DNA from 3 places in the Janthinobacterium lyxosi genome. Region 1 is predicted to be linked to each of the others. Evidence: predicted binding sites of a transcription regulator. Region 1 holds the regulator's gene; each other region holds the start of a gene.

What was found. Region 1 encodes FNR, which switches genes on or off when oxygen is low (the NO sensors DNR and NnrR bind a similar motif). Its sites were predicted from a motif close to TTGATNNNNATCAA; they were not measured.
Region 2: ACQ4WP_RS09655 (IPT/TIG domain-containing protein) is a predicted target of FNR. The motif match lies at 2,318-2,331, and genes of this name have one in related genera.
Region 3: ACQ4WP_RS15870 (XrtA system polysaccharide chain length determinant) is a predicted target of FNR. The motif match lies at 2,167-2,180, and genes of this name have one in related genera.

What each region holds. Positions count from the first base shown of each region.
Region 1 is NZ_JBNYXM010000001.1:361,455-365,667, reverse strand. Features, by position in the region: gene ccoG (cytochrome c oxidase accessory protein CcoG) at 1-657, shown strand, start outside; gene ACQ4WP_RS01730 (FixH family protein) at 712-1,236, shown strand; gene fnr (fumarate/nitrate reduction transcriptional regulator Fnr) at 1,240-1,998, opposite strand; gene ACQ4WP_RS01720 (response regulator) at 2,238-4,213, shown strand, end outside.
Region 2 is NZ_JBNYXM010000007.1:218,212-222,424, forward strand. Features, by position in the region: gene ACQ4WP_RS09655 (IPT/TIG domain-containing protein) at 1-2,160, opposite strand, end outside; gene metH (methionine synthase) at 2,823-4,213, shown strand, end outside.
Region 3 is NZ_JBNYXM010000013.1:83,554-87,766, reverse strand. Features, by position in the region: gene ACQ4WP_RS15875 (XrtA-associated tyrosine autokinase) at 1-477, opposite strand, end outside; gene ACQ4WP_RS15870 (XrtA system polysaccharide chain length determinant) at 498-2,027, opposite strand; gene ACQ4WP_RS15865 (XrtA/PEP-CTERM system exopolysaccharide export protein) at 2,280-2,903, shown strand; gene ACQ4WP_RS15860 (N-acyl amino acid synthase FeeM domain-containing protein) at 3,104-3,850, shown strand; gene ACQ4WP_RS15855 (S1 family peptidase) at 3,854-4,213, opposite strand, start outside.

The sequences.
Region 1 (4,213 bases):
AAGAAGGCCGGCAACAACGACAAGCTCGGCGATTGCATCGACTGTACCTTGTGCGTGCAGGTATGTCCGACCGGTATCGATATCCGCAACGGCCTGCAGTATGAATGCATCGGCTGCGCCGCCTGCGTCGATGCCTGCAACAGCGTGATGGACAAGGTCGAGCGGCCGCGCGGCCTGATACGCTACAGTACCGACCATGCGATGGAAAACAACTTCAATTCGAAGCAGATCCGCCAGCGCGCCATGCGCCCGCGCGTGCTGATCTACACTTCCATCCTGGGCCTGATCATCATCGCCGTGTGTACCTCGCTGGCCCTGCGCACGCCCCTGAAAATGGACGTCATCCGCGACCGCGGTTCGATGGGACGCGAAGTGGAAGACGGCATGATCGAAAACGTCTACCGCCTGCAGATCATGAACACCTCGGAGCAAAGCCAGCATTTTAAAATCAGCGTCTCCGGCTTGCCGGGCCTGACCTTGCTGACGCGCGAAGAAGTGATGTTGCAGCCGACGGAAACGCTGGGCTGGCCGATCCGCCTGCGCGTGCCGCACGGCGTGGGAGAGAAGGGCTCGAACAAGATTGCGATCGAATTGCAATCGCTGGACGACCCATCGCTGCATGTGCGTGAAAGCGCGGTATTCATCGTGCCGCGCTAATGCAGGAAGGCCAGTCCCCGGATGGGGAGTGGCCGATTAAACAGGAGAAATATCATGTCCGACAGTCTCAAGCTGCAAGCACCCGTTGCACCGTGGTACAAGCATCGCTGGCCATGGCTGCTGATGATCGGCCCCGGCCTGTCCGTCGTCGTCGGCAGCTTCATGGGCTATATCGCGTTTACGCAGCCCGATGCGCTGGTGGTGGGCGACTATTACAAGCAGGGCAAGGCGATCAACCAGGATTTGAAGCGCGACACGATCGCCAGCAACCTGGCGATGGATACCAGCTTGTCGTATGACGTGGCGCAAGCGCGCCTCAGTGGTTCCGTGCATAGCTTCGGCAAGGCTTACCAGGGTCCGCTGCAGCTGCATCTGGCGCATGCGACCTTGCCGGAAAAGGATATCAAGCTGCTGGTGCAGCCCGATGCGGCCGGCAACTTCTCGGTAGCGCTGCCGATGCTCGAGCGCAGCCGCTGGCAAGTGCTGGTGGAAAACGACAAACGCGAGTGGCGCCTGTCCGGCATCTGGACCTGGCCGCTGCAACGCAGCATCGCGCTGCATGCGGACGCAGAACTGTAAAGCTTATTTACAGACGTCGGTACCGGCCGTAATGGCTTTCAACTTGGCCGGCTGCAAGATCTCGATCTCGCGGTTGGAGACGCGCAGCCAGCCTTCCTTCTTGAATTTCGACAATAAACGGCTGACGCTCTCGATGGTCAGCCCCAGGTAGTTGCCGATTTCCTCGCGCGACATGCGCAGCTGAAATTTGCTGGCCGAATAGCCGCGCGCTTCATAGCGCGAGGCCAGGTTGACGATAAAGGCGGCAAAACGCTGGGTCGCCTGCATATTGCCCAGCAACAGCATCACGCTTTGCTCGCGCGTGATTTCCTGGCTCATCATGCGGTGGAAATGGCGCAACAGGGTCGGCATGTTGCCGAGCAATTGTTCCAGGCTGGAAAACGGAATTTCACAGACTTCGCTGTCTTCCAGCGCCACCGCATTACAGTGGTGACGGTCGGCGCTGATGGCGTCCATGCCCAGCAGTTCGCCGGCCATCTGGAAACCCGTCACCTGCTCTTCGCCGCCCGGATTGATCTGGTACGTCTTGAAGTGCCCCAGGCGGATCGCGTACAGGTTCTGGAACGAGTCGCCGATGCGGAACAGCGAGGCGCCGCGCACGATCTTGCGGCGGCGGCCGATGATCTGGTCCAGCCTGTCCATGTCGCCCACATCGAGGCCCATCGGCAGGCACAATTGATGCATGCTGCAGGTCGAGCATCGCGCACGCAACGCTTCCACGTTCACTGTGGGCAAGGTGGGAGTGAGTAGCGCTTCAGTCATGTCGGTACCTTTAAGAAAATGCAATAACGAGTTTACTGCATACACGGTTGCCGTGTGCCAATTTCACCGCAATTGCGCTGAATAAACGACGTTCTGACTTTAATTATATGGCAACATCGTCAAAAGCCCATGCGGGGAAGGCAATTTGCGCGGCGCCGCTTGCCAAGTTGATGTATTGATAGGAAAATTCCTGACAGCATTATCTGCCGCCTGTGCCGCCCGGTACTGAAAAGGAAATCATGAAGCCTCTCGGCATTAAAGCAAAAGTCGCGCTGGCCACCAGCCTGACCTCGATCGCCATGATCGCGCTGGTCACCATGATCCAGGTGCAGCACATGCGCGCCGACTTCACCCGAGTACTGCTGAGCCAGCAATCGTCCCTGATCACCCGCACCGCTGCCGAGCTCGACGACAAACTGGGCATGCTGCTGCAGATCGTCACGCTGACGGCCAGGCAGCAGCCGCCGGAATTGATCACCCAGCCCGCCCAATTGCGCGAATACTATGCGCGCCGCTCGATGCTGGTGCTGTTCGACGATGTGCTGGTGCTCGACGCGCAAGGCGCCGTCGTGGCCGACATGCCCCTCGTCACGGGACGCGCTGGCATCAACGTTGCCGAACGCGAATATTTCCAGACCGTCTTGCGCACGCGCCAGCCCATGATCACCGAGCCGATGCTGGGCAAATCGAGCGGCATGCCCATCGTGCAGATGGTGGCGCCCGTGCTGGCCGCCAATGGCCAGGTGGTGGGCGTGGTGATCGGCGTGCTGCGCCTGTACAAGGATAACCTGCTGGGCCGCCTGCGCTCGGAAAAGATCGGCAAGAGCGGCTATTACTTCATCCTCACGCGCGGCGCCGTGCCGCGCTACGTGCTGCACCCCGATACCAGCCGTTTGCTGCAGCCGCGCAAGCCGAACGCCAACCTGACGACCACCCAGTTGCTGAAGGAAGATGGCGAAGGCAGCATGGTCAGCACCAACAGCCGCGGCATCACGGCCGTCAACAGCTTCAAGCGTCTGAAGTCCGTGAACTGGCTGCTGGCCGCCTCGCTGCCCGTCGAAGATGCCTTCGAACCGTTCGATGGCGTACTCTACCGGCTGGTACTGTGGAGCATCCTCGCTTCGCTGCTGGCTGCAGCCGTGCTGGGCTGGGTCACCGTGCGCCTGCTGTCGCCGCTGGTGCGCCTGCGCGACACCCTGCTGGCCCTGCACACCAGCGGCAACCGCTTCACCCCCGTGCCGGTGCAGCAGCGCGACGAAATCGGCGAACTGACGGAAGCGTTCAACGGCCTGATGAGCGAACGCGACCGCCTGCAGCAGGAGCTCGAATCGCGCGCGGCAGAGCTGGAGCAGGAGCGCGACCGGGCCGAGGCGGCCAACCGGGCGAAGAGCGACTTCGTGGCCAACATGAGCCATGAAATCCGCACCCCCCTGAATGCCGTGCTGGGCATGGTGTATCTGCTGGGCAATACCAGGCTCGACACGGAACAGCGCAAGTATCTGACCATGGTGCGCGTGGCGGGCCAGTCGCTGCTGGGCATCCTCAACGACGTGCTCGATTATTCGAAGATCGAGGCGCGCCGCATGGAATTGTCGCCCGTCGAATTCGACCTCGATGAAGTGATGAATACCCTGGCCACGACGATGACCATGAATGCGGGCGAAAAGGAGCTGGAACTGGCCATCGCCGTCGAGCCCGACGTGCCGCGGCGCCTGGTAGGCGACGCCCAGCGCCTGCAGCAAATCCTCGTCAACCTGGCCGGCAATGCCATCAAGTTCACCGAGAGCGGCGAAGTGGTAGTGGCCGTCAGCCTGGCCGAGAGCGAAAACGGGCGCGCCTGGCTGCGCTTCGAAGTGCGCGACACGGGCATCGGCATGACGGAGCAGCAGCAGCAGCAGCTGTTTTCCGCATTTTCACAGGGCGACCAGAGCATCACGCGGCGCTTCGGCGGCACGGGCCTGGGCCTGGCCATCAGCAAGCAGCTGATCCACATGATGGGCGGCGACATCGCCGTCACCAGCAGCGAAGGCAAGGGCAGCCGCTTCTGGTTCAGCGTGCCATTCGACATGCTGGCGCAGCCGGCCGAAACGCGGCGCATGCCGGCCCTGGGCCAGTTGCGCCTGCTGGTGGCCGACGATAACCGCACCACGCGCGAACTGATCGTCAAGCTGATCGAGGCGTGGGGCTGGCTGGCCGACGAAGTGGACTCCGGCTT
Region 2 (4,213 bases), on a different contig from region 1:
GATGTCGCCCGGGTTGGCGAAGCTGACGCGGAAGTGGCTCATGGCGCTGCCGCCATGGTCAGCCACGGTTACGGCATCGAAGGGCAAGTCGATAGTCGCTCCCGACGCCGTCAGGACCCGCAGGGTGTACGCCTGGCCGCTGCCGCTGGCCGCTGCGCCCACACGCGTGGACGAGGCAACGGCTGGACGCAAGGCCACGCCAGTCGGCGTGATGCGGCCGGAAATGGTCAGGTAGCCATTCTCGGCCACGGACATGCTGGCGGCCAGCACATTGCTGCGCGTCACTTGCGTGCTGCGTTTTTCCAGGAATTGCTGCACCCGCGCATAGCTGTAGTCGGAGAACCAGGCGCCGCTGCAATAGCTCATCACGTCCGTCATCGGCGTGCCGCCATACACTGCCTTGCTCAGCTGGCCGATGTTGCCCGCATAGTCGCTGTTATACAGGGGTTGCGGGCCGAGCTCGCCATTTGCATACGGGTAATCGGCAGCGGCGCCGGCCGGGCCGCCGCAGGCAACGTGCTGCAGCGAGTGATTGTGACCCAGCTCATGCACGAGCGTGGTCAGCCATTCTGGCCAGTCATTGCCGAAGGGATCGACCGATGCGATGCTGTTGAACCTGGCGTCCAGGCCGATGGCCGAGGTGAAGTCGTAGCCGCTGCTGCGCTGGTTGATGTAGGCCAGGCCGGCGGCACGCGTGGCGGACATCTTCGGCACGAAACCATAATAATAGGCGCCGCTGTCTTCCTGCGCGCGCTTGCTTTCCAGCTTGCCCAGGGTATCGCTCCACCAGCTGTCGGCCGTGCTGCTGCCAGGCATGCTCAGCGCAGCGCGCGTGGTGATGCTGATGTTTTCCGTCGCATACGGATACACGCGCAGCAGCGCGGCGCGGATATCCTGGGCGTCAGGCAGTTGTGCCACGCCATCATCGGTGCTCAAGGGTACGAGCACCAAACGGATTCTGGCCAGGCTGGCCACCACGGGCGCCGCTTCCTGGCTCAATTGCACGCCGTCATTGCCGACGGCCGTTACGCGCACGCGCACGCCGGGCAAGATCCAGCCAGCGGGCAGGATGGCACTGAAATTACCGTTGAAACTGTAATCGCTTTTCGCCGTCGGCAAGACCGATGGGCCGCTCATGCTGATGCTACCCAGGTTGCTGCCATTGGCGGCGGTCGCAACCAAGGTCACGGCGGGGCTGGCCTGACCCGCTTGCGTGGCCAGCACGGACACGCGCACGGCGGCCGGCTTGCCGCGCGTCAGGCGCAAGGCCATATTGCTGGCATTCAGGTTCATTACCTGCGCGAAATCAATGCTGCCCAGGGTGAAGGCCGACACCGTGCCCGCATTGACGGCGATGCGCGCAGCAGCTGACAGCATCACATCGCCCGTTGCAGAGCTTGGCGCGGACAGCAGCAGTTGGTTGGCACTGGCGCTGACGATGACGGCTGGCGTAATGCCCACCGAAGCCGAGCTGACCTGGTCAAGATTGCTGCCCTGCACCGTCACCGACAAGGTCCCGCTCCCGCTGTTGACGGCCGACGTGATCGATGTCACTGACACGCTCGCCAAGACCTTGTATGTATCGCTGCTAATGACATCGTTGTACGGACCGCGCACCGTCAGCGACCCCGTTGCCGCACCCAAGGGCACCACCACGGTCACGCTGCCGGCCGTCTGGCTTTGCGGCGTCGCCGCCGCGCCATTGCCAAACTGCACTGCCGTCACGGCGCCCATGCCGCCGCCCGCGATCGTCACGCTGGAACCGACGCCACCCGTCAATGGCGCGATGTTGCCCACGCTCAATGGCAGGTACACATTGACGTTATAGCTGGTGGCCGCCGTGCCGCTGGCGCTGACCAGGCTCAAGGCGCCCGACACGGGCACACCCGGCATGGCCAGGGTCACGCTGGTATCGCTGGCGGCGCTGGTGGCAAGCGTCACGCCGCCCACCTGGAAGGCAGTGACGCGGCTCAGATTGGCACCCGTGACCACCAGGCTGCCACCCACGGCAACATTCGCCGCCGAGACGGCCGTCACGGCGGGAATCACGACGGGATTGCCCGAGGTGGTCGCCACTATGGTATCGCCACCGCCACCGCCGCCGCCGCAGGCGGACAGGCCCAGCATGAGAAACAATGCAACAAGCAAATGGTTTTTCATGGCTGACATCCTTGCTGATGCAGCGCGATGCCGGGGAGGACACGAGAGAAATGTGACATATTGGTGACTTTTGGTGAGAATTTAATTTCAAGGAACCAACATTATCGGTTAATTCGATTCCATAAGACAACTATTAATGCTTTTGATTTAATTTGTTTTGATAATAATTAAAAGATCTACCTGGCAAACTTTATTTTCAGCATTACAGATCTCATTCTGCATTGCCTTACACCACAATTATTTTCCTTTGCAGCTATTGCCATTCCATTCATGAAAAATAATCGGAGCGGATACAAATAATGTGGAAAATTTTCCACAGCATAGAGGACATGCCTTCCTGCCAAACTTGGCGGAAGAATTAACATTTTGAGTAAGATTTTCAGGAATGGCATTTTCAGGTGCGGCCGCGATGTTGCCACCGCAGCGCTGGCCTTGGCGCCGTTGTGTTGCGCGAAACACGGCAGACTGGCCGGCGGCCGCTTTTGCTTAAAACCAAAGCAGCCTGATGCCGTATAATTTTAGACCCGGTGAAATCAGGCGATTGCCACCTTCTGCCTGCCCTATCCGGCTGGCACTCTCCGTCAGCTGATCCTGCTGGCCCGCATCCGCCTCGTAAAGTCTTGTCACCGCGCAGCCGCCCGTTTGCCTATTGAAAGCATGAAATGAACGATACCGTGATCCCCGCCATGTCCCCGACCGAAGCCACCTTGCGCGCCATTCTGGCGCAGCGGATCATGATTCTCGACGGCGCGATGGGCACGATCATCCAGCAATACAAGCTCGACGAAGAAGCGTACCGGGGCGGCCCCGCTGGCCGCTTCATCGATTTCGCCGCGCCGACCGATAGTGGCGCGCGTGAACTGTTCGTCAAGGGCAATAACGAGCTGCTGACCCTGACGCAGCCGCACATCATCCAGGAAATCCACGAGCGCTACCTGGCGGCGGGCGCCGACCTGATCGAAACGAATACTTTCGGCGCCACGACGATCGCGCAAGACGATTACCACATGGCCCACCTGGCTTATGAAATGAATGTCCAGGCGGCCAAGCTGGCGCGCGCCGCCTGCGACAAGTATTCCACGCCGGACAAGCCGCGCTTCGTCGCTGGCGCCCTGGGCCCCACGCCGAAGACGGCATCGATCTCGCCCGACGTGAACGACCCGGCCGCGCGCAACGTGAGTTTCGACCAGCTGGTGGCCGCCTATCTGCAGCAGACGCAGGGCCTGGTGGAAGGCGGCGCCGACGTGCTGCTGGTGGAAACCATCTTCGATACGCTCAACTGCAAGGCGGCCCTGTTCGCCATCGACCTGTTCTACGAGCAAAACCCGCATGTCGTGCGCCTGCCCTTGATGATTTCCGGCACCGTCACGGATGCGTCGGGCCGCATCCTGTCGGGCCAGACCGTGCCCGCCTTCTGGAATTCCGTGCGCCATGCGAAACCGCTGACCATCGGCCTGAACTGCGCGCTGGGCGCCGCCCTGATGCGTCCGTACGCGGAAGAGCTGGCCAAGATCGCCGACACCTTCGTGTGCATCTACCCGAACGCGGGCTTGCCCAACCCCATGAGCGACACGGGTTTCGACGAGTTGCCAGCCGACACGTCTGCCCTGCTGCGCGAATTTGCCGACGCGGGCTTTTTGAACATGGCGGGCGGCTGCTGCGGCACCACACCCGAACACATCGCCGCCATCGGCGAGTTGCTGTCGAAAAACACGCCGCGCACCGTGCCGGCCCCGTCGCACGACCTGCGCCTGGCCGGCCTGGAACCGTTCGTCGTCAACGAAGCATCGCTGTTTGTCAACGTGGGCGAGCGCACCAACGTCACGGGTTCGAAGGCGTTTGCGCGCATGATTCTCAACGAGCAATACGACGAAGCCCTGTCCGTGGCGCGCCAGCAAGTGGAAAACGGCGCGCAAGTGATCGACATCAACATGGATGAAGCGATGCTCGACTCGCTGGCGGCCATGACGCGCTTTTTGAACCTGATCGCCTCGGAACCCGATATTTCACGCGTGCCCATCATGGTCGACTCGTCGAAATGGTCGGTCATCGA
Region 3 (4,213 bases), on a different contig from region 1:
CACGTCCATCAGCCCCGGCTCGGGCGACAGGCCCAGCACTTTCAGCACGGACGGACGCGCCACGTCGGCATCGACCAGCAGCACCGTGATGTCCATTTCCATGGCGATGCTCATGGCCAGGTTGACGGCGCAGTACGTCTTGCCTTCGCCGGGCATGGCGCTGGTGACGACGATCAGGTTGCCATGGCGGATGGCCTCGGCGCCGCTGGCGCGCGCCTGGCGCAGCAGCGGGCGCTTGATGATGCGGAAATCTTCGGCCACCGAACTGCGCCCGCCTTCCTGCGTGAGCATGCCTTGCTCCGCCAGCCGGGCCAGGTTCAGGGGGCGGTACTGGGGGTTGCTGGCCGCCGCCAGGGTGTCCGCGCCGTCTGCGCCATTGGCGCTGTCCGCTGCGTACGGCATGGGGGCTTCGGCGACGCCCAGGATGATGGCTTCCTGCCTGCCGCTGTCCTTGCTGCTGCGCTCCTTGCTGGTCATCGTCGCTCCCGTGGCATGGTCTAGAATTTGAGCAGCGCGGCCGTCATGACCCCGCCGTACAGCACGAACAGGCTGCCCAGGCAGCCGGCAAAGCCATAGCGGGCGCGGCGGCGGCGCACCTGCTGCAGCGGCGTCCAGTTCATCGATACCGTGCCCAGCACGTTCAAGCCTGTGGCATCGCGCAGTTCGGCGGGGCTGAGGAAGGTGGGGCGCACCTGGCTGATCAGCAGGGCCGTGGCGATGCCGGCCACCAGGGCCGCGCCCAGCGCCGCGCTGAACAGCAGCGGACGGTTCGGGCCGACGGGCGCATATTGCACCGTGGGCGGGTCGATAATCTTGAAGGCCATCATCTCGGTGGTGGAACTGAGTTCGCCGGACAGCTTGGCCGCTTCGCGCCGGCCGATCAGCTTTTCATAGTTTTCCTTGTTGATGATGTAGTCGCGGTTCAGTTGCGCCAGCTGCGATTCCACCTCGGGCACGGCGTTGCTTTGCGCCAGCAGGCGCTCATTGCGCGCGTTGTATTCCTGCACGCGGGCGCGGATGGCAGCCACCTTGGCGTCCGCGTCCGTCAGCGCCACCTTCAGTTGCTGCAGCATGGGGCTGTAGTTCTTGCCCGGGTCGCCGGACGCCGTTTTCAGCTTGCTTTCCTCGATCTTGCGCTCTTCCAGTTGGGCAATCAGGCGCTTCGAGGCGATGATGTCGGGATGCAACTCCGTAAATTGCATGCGCAGGCTGTCGAGGTTCTTGTTGAGTGAGGCGATGCGCTCGTCGAGTTCCGGATTCGTGATGGCCGACGCGTTCGGCTCCAGGTCGAGCACTGGCTCGTCGCCCTCGATCTGGCTCAGGATGGCCTTGCGCGACTGTTCCGCCTCGACCAGTTCCAGCTTGGCATTGTTCAGGCTATCGGACGACATCAGCAGCTGGCTGCCATAGTCGATGCCCTGGCGCGGCAGCAGCAGGTTGTTGCGGATCTTGAATTCCTTCACCAGGTTTTCCGCCGCGCTCAGCTTGTCCTCGTAATTTTTGATCTGCTCGTCGATGAATTGCACGGCTTTCTGCGAATCGCCTTTTTTGCCCTGGAAACTGCCTTCGACAAAGATGGTCAGCAGGCTTTGCACCACGTCGCGCACCAGCTTCGGGTCGCGCCCGCTATAGCTGATGGTGTAGATGTCGTAGGCGTTGGTGCCGGTGATCTTGATGCGGCTCATCAGTTCATCGAGCCGGGCCTCGTGTTCGCGCACGGTCTTCGTGTCCAGGTCGAGGTCGACCATGCGCATGACGCGCTCCACGTTCGGGCGGCTGAGCAGGGTGCGGCTCATGATGGCCACCTGCTGTTCCGTGTTCGGCACGCTGGTCATGCCGGCCAACAGCGGCTTGAGGATGGTTTGCGTATCGACAAACACGCGCGCCGACGTCTGGAAGTCGTCGGGCAGGGTGATCACCTTGATGAAGCCGCCGATCGCCACCAGCCACGCCACCAGCACCGCATGCCAGCGGTACTTCCAGATGCCTTTCAGGCTGGAAAGCAGTTGCTGTATCAATTCCTCCATGTCGCTTCCTTCTGGTGACGGTGCTGCACGGTCGATGGCTGGGCGGCGCGGACAACGGCATCTTGCAAGAAATGCTTGCCTGTTGAGTAAGCAAAGTATAGGGCCACTATCGAGCAAGATTTCCCAAGATGATTGCTTCTTGATACGCCTCAAGGTTCACTTGCCGGGTTTTAATAATCATAGGAAGTTGGCGGCCCAGGCTGGTTCTGCGGGGCCGGCCATGGACGCGCCATTGACTCGAAGAGGCCCCGCATGAATCCGTTTCGCCGTGCATTTCTATGCCATACACTGGTACTGGCGGGTAGCGCCAGCTTGCTGGGGGGCTGCCGCACACGCTATCCGCTGGCGCCTGCCGACGACAGCGCGCCCATGCACGACTACCTGATCGGCCCGGGCGACTCCGTCAACATCATCGTCTGGCGCAATCCGGAAGTGTCGCTGACGGTGGCCGTGCGGCCGGACGGCAAGATCACCACGCCGCTGGTGGAGGATCTGGCCGCCAGCGGCAAGACCTCGACCCAGCTGGCGCGCGACATCGAGCAAGCCTTGGGCAAGTTCATCCAGCAACCGGTGGTGACGGTCATCGTCACCAATTTCTCGGGCCCGTACGGCGAGCAGATCCGGGTCATCGGCGAGGCGGCCAAGCCGCAGGCGCTGCCGTACCGGCTGGGCATGTCGCTGATGGACGTGCTCATCGCCGTCGGCGGCATCACTGACTTTGCCGCCGGCAATAAGGCCAGCATCATCCGCATGCGCGAAGGCAGCCAGCAGCAGCTGGGCGTGCGCCTGGACGACCTGCTCAAGCATGGCGATATTTCCGCCAACGTCATGATGCGGCCGGGCGACGTGCTGTTGATACCGGAGAGTTTCTTTTAGTAGCGATCTCAGCAATGTTAAAACAGCAGTTATATTTGTCTTTTTGTACTTTTCGGAAAATTTCAGCGTGTAATTTTGCCATCCAAAGGCACTATCTTCTGTTTTTTTGGGCTGATGGTGGGAACTTTTTTCGCTTTTTTCTTGTCACAAGGCATTGGCTTCAGTCCGTCTCGACGGCTGCCGATGAACGTGAGGACAAGATGAGCTTTGAAGATGAACCTATTATTTCTTTCGACACGCCCGGTACTTTCAGTGACCTGGTGGTGGGCGAGGGGCAGATCGATCCGGCCATGGAGCACGAGCTCGACCTGCAGCGCTTTCATATCCGCATGGCCAATTCGCGTGGCCGGCGCGAAGCGGCCAGTTTGCTGATCCGCAAGATGTACGGCTGGCGCGGCTATGCCGTCGATCCCGGCATCGCGCATGCGCTGAATAAAATCACCCTGTTTGCAGAAACGGCAGGCTCCACCGTCGGTACCATGACCTTGTGCCTGGATAATGCCGAGACGGGCTTGCCGGCCGATGAAAACTTCCGCGACAAGCTCGACGTGCTGCGCGAGCAGGGCCGGCGCCTGTGCGAACCGTCGCGCCTGGCCATCGACAAGGGCGTCAGCAAGCGCGTGTTTGCGGCGCTGATTCATATTTCTTATATCTATGCCCATAATATTCACGGCTTTACGGATTACGTGATTGAAGTCAATCCAAGGCATGTGGTGTTTTACAAGCGCATGCTCGGTTTCAAGGATTTTGGCGGCGAGCGAGAGTGCACGCGCGTGGGGGCGCCGGCCGTGCTGCTGCGTCTGGACCTCGACTACATGGGGACCCAGATCCGCAAGTACGGCGGCATGATGGAACAGCATGGGGGGGAACGATCGTTTTACCCCTTTTTTTTCCCGACATGGGATGAACCTGGCATCACCGACCGGCTGCGGCAGGGGCGCAACTGAAACTCATTTATTTTTCAGCATGATCGCCTGCATATGGCTGCCCGGAATCGCATATGTGATGCCGCTGGGGGCGCTGATGGCGGCCTCTTTCAGGCCTTTGACATACACCATGTTGACGATGCCGTAGACGAGACCGGTCTCGGGGTCGAACAGGGGGCTGCCGCTGCTGCCCGGATATGCCGTCGCGTCCAGCTGGAACACGATGTACGGTGTTTTTTTCAGTTGCGCCAGGCGCCGTGGGTCGAGGCGCTGTGCATTGTCGCTGGGCGTGACTACCGGCGTCAGCGACGACACGGTGGCGCGGTGCGTGACGTGATGCAAGCCCAGCAAGGTACCCAGAGGAAATCCCGTAAAGGCCATGGC